DNA from 3 places in the Geobacillus sp. FSL K6-3411 genome. Region 3 is predicted to be linked to each of the others. Evidence: riboswitches for the same ligand, from Rfam matches in the RefSeq annotation. Region 3 holds a riboswitch; each other region holds the start of a gene.
The links. Region 3 has a riboswitch for cobalamin ahead of NSQ22_RS09610 ((2Fe-2S) ferredoxin domain-containing protein). Riboswitches for the same ligand answer to the same signal wherever they lie in the genome.

Region 1 (3,273 bases), 480 kb from region 3:
CCAACGAGAAAAAACGGCAACAATAGCCCGCTATACTTCCATCCGCGCATCGCCACGCTCCCCATCAGCCAGGAAATGATTTGCCGCAATTCTTCTCCAGTCAAGGCGATCATGAGCGAAATAAAGGCGCTGAAAAAGGCGCCGAAAATAATGCCGGCTAAAATGATCGTCTCGACCGACATTCGCCGTTCAACCATGCGGGTGAACGTCAAGACAGCGGCAAGCGTCACCATGCCGCATAAAATGCTCACGATCGGCAGCGTAAACGTGCCGAGCAGCGGCCATTGCCAGCCGAGAAAAATAACGAGCACCGCCCCGACGGACGCACCGGACGAGACGCCGAGCGTATACGGATCGGCGAGCGCGTTTTTCAACAATCCTTGAAACGCCGCTCCGGCAAGCGCCAAGGAAGCCCCGACCAAAAAGGCAAGCACCACGCGCGGCAGACGGATCGCCATCACAATCGGCACCCAATCCGCCGGAATGTCGGCTGGAAGCGGCATCCCGAACCATTCGGCGGCGAGAATGCCGATAATAGAAGAAAAGGGAATCGACAGCGACCCGGTCGATATCCCTACGAGCAGTGAAAAGACAGCCGCAGCAGCGGCCACAATATATATCCACGTTTTACTTAAACACATCCGGGTAAATGGCTTTGGCAAGTTCCTCGACTCCTTCAACAAGACGCGGACCCGGCCGGCTCACTAGGTCGGTGTTGACATCATACACCCGCTTGTTTTTCACGGCCGGCACGTCCTTCCAAGCGGCGCGCTCAAGCACTTGTTTCGCTCCCCCGTATGTCGTGATGATGACGTCCGGTTTGTATGCGACCGCTTGTTCCTCGGTCACCATCGGCCAGCCTTCTAAGCTGCCGGCAACATTTTTGGCAGAAATCACCTGAAGCATCTCGTCCATAAACGTTCCTTTGCCGGTCGTATACAGTTGCGGCGGCGGCGACACTTCAATCCAGACATTCGCCTGCTTGTCGTCTGGAATTTGTTTTGCTTTTTCTTTGATTTGCGTCAATTTCTCCTTCATGCCGTGAATGATTTGTTCCGCTTTGTCCGCTGTCCCCGTCGCTTTGCCGATGAGTTCAATCGACGCATACACCTCGTTAAACGACGCGGCGTTATGGACAACGAGCACGGTGATGCCGGCGTCTTTCAATTGCTGCAGGCCGTCCTTTGAGTTATGGGCGCTTGACGCATGGGCGAGAACAAGATCCGGTTTCAAGGAAATAATTTTCTCGACGTTAAATTCCATGCTGCCGACTTTCGTTTTCGTTTTGACGTCGTCTGGATAATTGTCAAAATCGCTGACACCGACAATTTTCTCACCAAGCCCCAACGCGTAGGCAATTTCCGTATTGCTTGGAATAAGTGAAACGATTTTTTGCGGTTCTGCTTTGATCGTTACCTCTTCCCCCAGCCCGTCTTTCACCGTCACCGGAAACGCCGCTTGTTCCGTTTTCGGCTCTTCTTTTTTCGCTGGCTGGGCGTTGCTATTGGTCCCACCACTGCAGCCGACCAGCACGGCGGCCAGAAGGAATAGAGCAACCAACGCCGCCGTCCATTTCCAACGCTTCATCAGTTCGTTCCCCCTTTCGCTATGTAAAAATAAAAACGCCCATTCCGTCTAAATCTGGGAATGAGCGCGAAACAGACCGCCAATGGGCACAACCATGCCCTGTACGACTGTTTCCGCGTCTCACCCCCCGAAGATTCGGAAACTGCGGCAAGCAAGGCAGGTCTACTGGCTCATGCTTCATCCTACTCTGAAGCCTTCCCGTACGGAAAACAGCGCAAGCCATCTATCCGTACAGTGGCGATTTCATTTCGTCCGCATTGACAGTTGCGGGGACAGCTCCGGATTCCCACCGGATTCCCTATTAAGCCTTTTCGGCACCTTGCTGCGAGTTGATGAATTTGTCGGATATGGACATTTTTTATATTAAAGCAAGGTTTAACATTTGACAACTATGAATTTATGGTGGCTGACGGCAGGCTATCAGCGGCCCTCTCCCCCAGACGGCTCAGCTTCCTTCACCATGTTTCACGCGGAATACAGCACCCGTTCATCGTATTCAATGCCCGCAATTTATCTAGGCACATCACGCACCACCAACAGAGGGTGCGTTAATCGAAATGAACTTCGTCATATTTTGAAAAAAAATAAGGAAAGGTGCCCCTTCTCCGGAGCGCGCCCTTTCCTTGTACAAAATTTATCTCATCACTGTTGAATATATTTGTCAAACACAAACCCGAAATCTTTCACTGTATAGTTCTTTTTCGCTTCAGTAAGCCATTGAAACGCATACTCATTGATCGCCTTAAAATCGGCCGCAACGTTGGTGCCGTCGCCACGCATGTTGGCAAACAGGTTGGCCGCAAGCTCCATACTGCGCTGGGCATAGTCGAATTTCGTTTCGTTTTCCTCACAAATCGTGGCAATGGCCAATAGCGATTTATACAAATCTTTCAATTCCTCGATATGTTTTTTATGAACATCGATCGAGTAGGAGTGCGATCCGATTTTAAATTTGATTTCCGCATCCAAATCGACCGTCCCAGCCGTCTCGAGCGACACATCGGAAATCGGATATTTATAGTAATCATAGCGGCGCAGCGTCCGCTTTTTGCTTGTGGCGCTCGTGCCGTCTAGATGAATGAGTGCAAGGTTGGTGAAACAATACTCATCTGATTTGGATTTAATAAGAAAGTAAATTTTTTCTCCGTCTTCATGCATCACATAATCATCAGCATCGACTTTGTCGTAATCTTTCGGTTGAATGACCGAGCCGATGTCGCTCAGCCCAAGCACATCAGCGGCGACTTTTCCAAACATCCCGATTCTCCTCTCCGGTTTTCCTAGTTTTCAATTGACACCTCTGTTTCCGCATGCTGCACATTGTCTTGCCAAATGAGAGCTGGATGGACGTGTGCGCGGCTTTCCGCCATCGTCAGACAAACAAAAGATAGCTATCGTCTAATGCCTTCCATCTAATATTACGTGCACAAAGGAGAAAAGTTTCATTCCCGTAAAAAACAATCACCCACAACTTAGCACTCGTAAATGCGGAAAGGGGCGATCACGCCATAAAGGCCTCTCTCCGCATGCCAACAGCCGTTTCCGTTGATCACCCAAAACGGAGTGAACCGACGGTTTCGTCCTCAACTGCTCGGCAGCCGTCACATTTTCCTTGCCATCCGCAACACTTTTTGCTTGTTTTAGTCTTCAAAAAAGAGGCTGTATCGGCCTCTCTCCTTACTTCCG
Region 2 (3,273 bases), 940 kb from region 3:
TTTGCGCAATTTCCGTACAAAGATTGCTGCAGTAGATCATGCCAAGATGGCGGTTGGGATTTTGCCGGTTGACTTCATCGCGGTAAAACATAAACGGCGTCCCCGACTCGAGCTGGCTGCGCATAATGCTTTTCATCACTTCAATCGCTGGCACTTTTTCTTTTGACAGCCTTGAGTCATTGACGCATTGCCAATATTTCTCGCGAAAGCTGCCACGCCCTTTTTCCTCATCATAAAAGTCTTCGAGGCTAAACCCCATCACCTTCCGCACCTCATGTGGGTCAAACAAATACCAGTCGCCTCGCTGTTCGACTTGTTCCATGAACAAATCAGGAATGCAAACACCGGTAAACAAGTCGTGCGTGCGCAGCCGTTCGTCGCCGTTATTGAGCCGTGCATCAAGAAAGGCAAAAATGTCTTTATGCCACACATCTAAATAGACGGAAATCGCCCCTTTGCGTTGCCCTAACTGATCAACGCTCACCGCCGTATTGTTCAGCTGTTTCATCCACGGAATGACGCCTGACGAAACACCTTTAAATCCTCTGATGTCGCTGCCGCGCGAACGGATTTTGCCAAGATAGACACCGATGCCGCCGCCTGACTTCGATAAATTGGCAATGTCAGTGTTGCTGTCGTAAATCGCCTGCAAGCTGTCATCCACCGTGTCGACAAAGCAGCTTGACAACTGACCGTATGACTTCCCGGCATTGGCAAGTGTCGGCGTGGCCACCGTCATATATAGGTTGCTTAACGCCCAATACGCTTCCTTCACCAACTCGAGGCGCCGCTTAGGCGGTTCGTTCACCATCAAGGTCATAGCAATGATGAGAAACCGTTCTTGTGGCAGTTCGTACAGCCGCCGCTCATAATCGCGGGCCAAATAACGGTCAGCGAGCGTGCGCAACCCGATATACGTAAACAACAAGTCTTTGTCTGGATCAAGAAATGAGCCAGCCGTCTCGATCTCTTCTTTTGTATAACGCTCAAGCAATAGCGGGCTGTACACCCCTTGTTCTGTCAAAGAAACGATTAATGAATAAAAATCACCATACCGCTCGCGCGCATCGTACCCGCGCTGCCGTGCCGCCTCGCGGTACATCATCCGCAAATACAACCGCGCGCACACAAACGTCCATTCCGGCTCCTCTTCACTAATGTACGACAACCCTTCTAAAATAGCGGTTTGATACAGTTGATCAACGGTGACGAACTCTTTTCGACTGAGAAGCTGCCATACACGCTCTTCATATTCCTCAAGCGACAAACGGACAAAGCCTGCCGTCGCCTGCTCAATTAACGCGGCAAACTCTCTGCGCGAAAGCGACTTCTCTTTTCCTTGATCATCAACAACAATGGATTTCGTGACCGCTGTCATTCGTTTTCCCTCTCCTTCAATAAAAAAATCCGCTCGGGTGAACGAGCGGATGAAACGACAGACAGAAAAAGGCATACGATTCCTTTTTCTATTTCCCTATCGTTTCATCTTCTCACACCCCGAAGAACATGAAACTTCCAAGCAAGGCAGGTCTCCTGACTCGTGCATCGTCCTACTTTGGGTCCTTCCCAGCGGCGTGCCGTGCAAGCTTTCACCGCCAGTGGCCATCCCATTTCGTCCGCACATACAGTTGCGGGGGCAGTTCCGGATTCGCACCGGATTCCCTATTAAGTCCTGATGGACACCATTGCTTGCAATCACCATATGTAGTTGTTAAAGCAAACAAACACAACGATATATAGTATTTATCATGTTACTGGAACAAGCATATACCAAAACCGGGAAAATTGCAAGAGTGGGTAAATCAAAAAATTGTTCCTTGTTCACATTCTGTTCATAATAGCGTGCTACGATTTGCCATGTACAAATCATTGTAAAGAGGAGGACACAAAAATGGGACACAAACACCGCTCCGCTTCCGAGCATCAAGAGTGGGCAGTGGAAGCGCACGGATTGGTAAAAGTTTTTGGCGACCATCGGGCCGTAGATGGCCTCGAGTTGCGTGTACGTACCGGCACGATCTATGGAGTGCTTGGACCCAATGGCGCCGGCAAGACAACAACCATTCGAATGTTGGCGACCTTGTTGCGCCCGGATGGCGGTTCGGCCCAAATTTTTGGGTACGATGTTGTCAAGCAACCTCAAATTGTCCGACAGTTGATCGGTGTCACCGGCCAATATGCGTCCGTTGACGAAACGCTCAGCGCTGTAGAAAATTTGATGATCTTTTGTAGACTTCTCGGACTGAGCCGAGCAGAGGCGCGACGGAAAACAAGTGAATTATTGGAGGAATTCGGCTTGACAGAAGCGGCCAAACGCCCGTTAAAACATTTCTCGGGCGGCATGCGTCGGCGCCTCGATCTCGCCGCCAGCCTGATCGCCCAGCCGCCGCTCATTTTTCTTGATGAGCCGACCACGGGTCTCGATCCGATCACACGTAATCAAATGTGGGAAACGATCCGCCGCTTAGTCCGCATGGGATCAACCGTGCTGTTGACGACCCAATACTTGCAAGAAGCGGATGAATTGGCGGACCGCATCGCCGTGATTAATCACGGCCGTGTTGTCGCCGAAGGGACCCCCGATGAACTCAAAACATCTGTCGGCCAGTCGTCATTGCAAGTCAAATTGCAACAACCGGAAAAGATCGAAGCGGCCAAACGCATCATTGAACACGTTCTCCGTATCCGGTCAAGCATATCTGCAGAAACCGGGAACATCACGGCGTCAATGGCCGATCCGGATCAAGTGACGGACGTGCTTGTCGCTTTGCGGCAAGAGGGGATCCGCTTAGCCGAGGTCAACGTCCAAAAACCAACCCTTGATGAAGTCTTTTTAGCCATTACCGGCCATGGAACGAAAAAAGATGAAGAAGAATTCAGCGTTCTAAGGGAGGTTCGATAGAATGAACACTCGCCAACTGAACAGCCGTACGAGCATTTCCCAAGCGGTGCGAAACTCGTTTACAATGGCCTACCGCGGTTTGCTGAAGGTACGGCGTACGCCGGAACAACTATTTGACGTCACTTTCCAGCCGATCATTTTCACGTTGATGTTTACTTATATCTTTGGTGGAGCCATCGCCGGAAATGTGGACAACTACCTGCCAATGATTATTCCCGGCATTCTCATCCAAACATTGATCGGCGCCTCTGTCGCTTCAGGAGTCCAACTTCGGGATGATATGGACAAAGGTGTGTTCGACCGCTTTAAATCATTGCCGATCGCCCGCATCGCGCCGTTGGCAGGGGCGTTATTAGCCGATGTCGTTCGCT
Region 3 (3,273 bases):
TTGATGCGTATATGCGACCGTCGCCATCCCGCCCCGGGCGGCAAGTGAACGGCTATATGCTTCATACGATTGCCACGTTTTCATCCATAATTGATACATCAGCATCACACCGTGGCGCCAATGCGCCCCCCCGCTGCGGGCGCGCAACGCCAACATAAGCTCAGCGGCCGCCTGTTCCAATAAAAAGATGAAGCGGTACATAAGAAAGCAAAGTTCAACGAGCGCAGCTGGGAGGTGCATTCTTCGCAGTACGGAAAATAACTCCGGCATCGGAGTCGTAATGAGGGCGAAAAACAGGCACGACCAGGCGGCGAGAGAGCGAATGGCCAGCTCTGCAGCCAGTTGCAACTGGCTATCCATCATTGAAATTCGAAACGGAAAAGACACCGACACGACAAGCGTCAGCAAGCTGGGGGCCAAGAAGGCACAGGCGGCCAACATTGCTTTTCCATACAAGGAAAACGGTACACCTGCACTCCCCATAATCCAGTATGCCATCCCGCCAAGCACGATCAATTGCTCGCGCCAGCCCCCGGTCATGACGATAAGAAGCAGAACGGAGGCCATAAGCCATTTCCATTCCGCTCCCCAAGAGCGGAGTCGATTTTCATACGCCCAACGATCAAACTCGCGAATCATGGCTGTTTTTCCGCTCCGATCGTCCTTTGTACAACCCGATGACATAGCCGATCACACCGGCGCCAAGCGCGGCTTGCAACGAGAACAACAGCGTTTCGACTTCGCCTCCAGGAGGGGTAAAAATCGACTCAAACCACGGGCGATACTGCGGATGAAGTGCTTGAATGGCTTTTTCCGCTTGGTCGTCTGTTCCTCCGAACTCCGATCCGCGCGCCCACCAAAGCGGCCCGATGATGAGCAAAGCAGCGAGCAAGATGAGCAAACCATTTTTCTTCATATCCTCACGCCCCCTTTTCTCTTTGGAACAGCGGAGAAGCTTGGTAGGAAGCAAGCCAGTTCCAGACGATCACCGTTACAATGCCTTCTGTCACCGCCAACGGCACTTGCGTGATCGCGAAGATGCCCGCAAATTTCCAAAATGAGGCCACGATTCCGCCATCAGGTGCGGGAAACGCCAAGGCGAGCTGCAGGGAAGTCATGACGTACGTCGCCAAGTCTGATAAGCAAGCGGCGAGAAACAATGCAACACGATTTGACAGCGCCCCTTTTCGGCACAATTGATACAGCCCGTAGGCGACGAAAGGTCCGATGATTGCCATCGACATCGCGTTCGCTCCAAGCGTTGTCACCCCTCCATGGGCAAGAAGCAACGCTTGAAACAGAAGGACGATCGTACCGATCACCACCATCACCCACGGCCCAAACAAAATGGATCCAAACCCGATCCCGGTCGGATGAGAACTGCTGCCAGTGACCGACGGGATTTTCAGCGCCGATAGCACAAACGTAAACGCACCAGCTAAAGCCATCAGGAGCTTATGCTCGAGATGCTGCTTCGAAGCATGAACAAGCCTGCGCAGCCCAAACAAGAAAAACGGCAAAAACAGGATCCACCAAAACAGCGCCCATTTGACAGGCAAAAAACCTTCCATAATATGCATGGCATTTACTTCGTTTTCATTGGTGAGCCAAAAATATACAACGAATAAAGCCATCATCCCGCTCCATCGAACGGTTCTTTTCATTTATCTGCTTGCTCCTTTCTCGATATGCTCGTTTTTTCGTTTTCCACTTGCCGCCTCACGCTCGCCGATCGGCGTCAACACCAATTCCCCTTCATACTCATACGTCGCCCACTCCCGCAGCGGAACACCCTCACCCAAATGGACGCGCGCGACTTCTTTCGCCTTCTCTGGCGTCATCTGCCGGTACCAGACGCCGTCCGGGTAGACGATCATCACGCATGCGTCTTGGCAACGGCCGTTGCAGCGCGTCCTTGTTGTATGGACAGCGTCGTCAAGCCCAAGGCGGGCGATTTCCTCGCGCACCGCGGTTGTCACGTCATCTCCGCCATGGCGGAGGCACGTCCCTCCGTTGCAAATGAGCACATGATGCTTCATTCCCCGCAAATCCCACGTCGCCACCAAATCCCCCCTTTTGCTAGAATGGTAGAATGAAATGCGGCAGACGGACGGTTTTTCGACAAAAGAAAAAGCACCTCTACAGCAGAGGTGCAGAAAAATGTATACGAAAGCCGTAAACGGCCCAAACAGGGCCCCTAAAGCCGTCATTCTCCCGCACGTCTGCCTATAGTCCCGTAGGCATCCGTCCGATCCAAACAAGGCAGGTCTCCTGACTTAGGATCATCGCTTGGCGGCGTCTTCCCGAAGCATCCTTCAGTGACTTGTTGCCGCAAAGCTCCCCATCACAGTGGCGGGCACCGTGCCGGATTTTCACCGAGCTTCCCTTTTCACCCAAGCCCTAAGCGGGCTAGGCACCTTGTTTGTCTTACCGCCATATATGCGCTGTCATGGAACAAGCATCCGTTTTCATCGTAGTACAACCAATGCGTTGCCGTCAACCGTTTTTTGCCGACAAATCTTTGTTGGCGACGACAACGCCGTCCGCATCAGCGTACACGTACGCCCCTGGCTCCCAGCGGACGCCGCCAAACTCGAGCGCAACGTCGCGGGCGCCTTTTCCTTCTTTTTGGCATTTCGAGCGGGCGTTCCATTTCAACCAGAACGATACATCTCCAACTTGTCCAGGTCTAAGACAAATCCAGCGCCCAGCAATATATCCAATCCTAACAAACCGTTAATCCCCTCATAGTCCATCCCGCTAAAATCAATTTCATACTCTCTTAGCTGGAAAGAATCTAGCTGAATACAGTCTAATTTTTTTGTAAACGCGTACTCTTTCCCACCGATTCCGTAATAAGCCACAATACGATCGCCCGGCTCTACCCGCAAATGAATATCTTCTACTGCATTTTGAGAAATCACTGTTTTCGCCGCACCAGTATCAATCACCATATTATGAATCAACTTAGACCTTCCTTGATAAACGATTTCGATCGATGCAAACAGCAAGCCTTCACGATATTCAATCTGCATAATGAAATTTCCCTCTCAGGCCAATCGCTCCCCGAACTTTTAAAACAATCTCCTTGTGGCTAGTATGATAAACAAGCTGATTCCCTTTCGATTGCAGCAACTCACGAGTTGCATCCTTGTCCGAAACCGTTCCGATAACAGCCACCTCTTCAATGATTTCTTGATCTCCCTCTAAATGGGACTTTAATACTTGTAATTTCACAAATTGATTTGGATACAATGAACGCACTTCCTGCCA

Region 1: another riboswitch for cobalamin. It lies ahead of NSQ22_RS11975 (ABC transporter substrate-binding protein); the one in region 3 lies ahead of NSQ22_RS09610 ((2Fe-2S) ferredoxin domain-containing protein).
Region 2: another riboswitch for cobalamin. It lies ahead of NSQ22_RS04790 (ribonucleoside-diphosphate reductase subunit alpha); the one in region 3 lies ahead of NSQ22_RS09610 ((2Fe-2S) ferredoxin domain-containing protein).

Annotation. Positions count from the first base shown of each region.
Region 1 is NZ_CP150187.1:2,358,520-2,361,792, forward strand. It holds gene NSQ22_RS11970 (iron ABC transporter permease) at 1-641, opposite strand, end outside; gene NSQ22_RS11975 (ABC transporter substrate-binding protein) at 628-1,587, opposite strand; cobalamin riboswitch at 1,725-1,924, opposite strand; gene NSQ22_RS11980 (PH domain-containing protein) at 2,230-2,844, opposite strand.
Region 2 is NZ_CP150187.1:935,321-938,593, reverse strand. It holds gene NSQ22_RS04790 (ribonucleoside-diphosphate reductase subunit alpha) at 1-1,378, opposite strand, end outside; cobalamin riboswitch at 1,506-1,702, opposite strand; gene NSQ22_RS04785 (ATP-binding cassette domain-containing protein) at 1,892-2,902, shown strand; gene NSQ22_RS04780 (ABC transporter permease) at 2,904-3,273, shown strand, end outside.
Region 3 is NZ_CP150187.1:1,875,858-1,879,130, forward strand. It holds gene NSQ22_RS09595 (CbiQ family ECF transporter T component) at 1-639, opposite strand, end outside; gene NSQ22_RS09600 (energy-coupling factor ABC transporter substrate-binding protein) at 623-916, opposite strand; gene NSQ22_RS09605 (energy-coupling factor ABC transporter permease) at 921-1,637, opposite strand; gene NSQ22_RS09610 ((2Fe-2S) ferredoxin domain-containing protein) at 1,665-2,063, opposite strand; cobalamin riboswitch at 2,244-2,436, opposite strand; partial or broken gene NSQ22_RS09615 (hypothetical protein) at 2,497-2,715, opposite strand; gene NSQ22_RS09620 (retropepsin-like aspartic protease) at 2,655-3,035, opposite strand; gene NSQ22_RS09625 (hypothetical protein) at 3,025-3,273, opposite strand, start outside.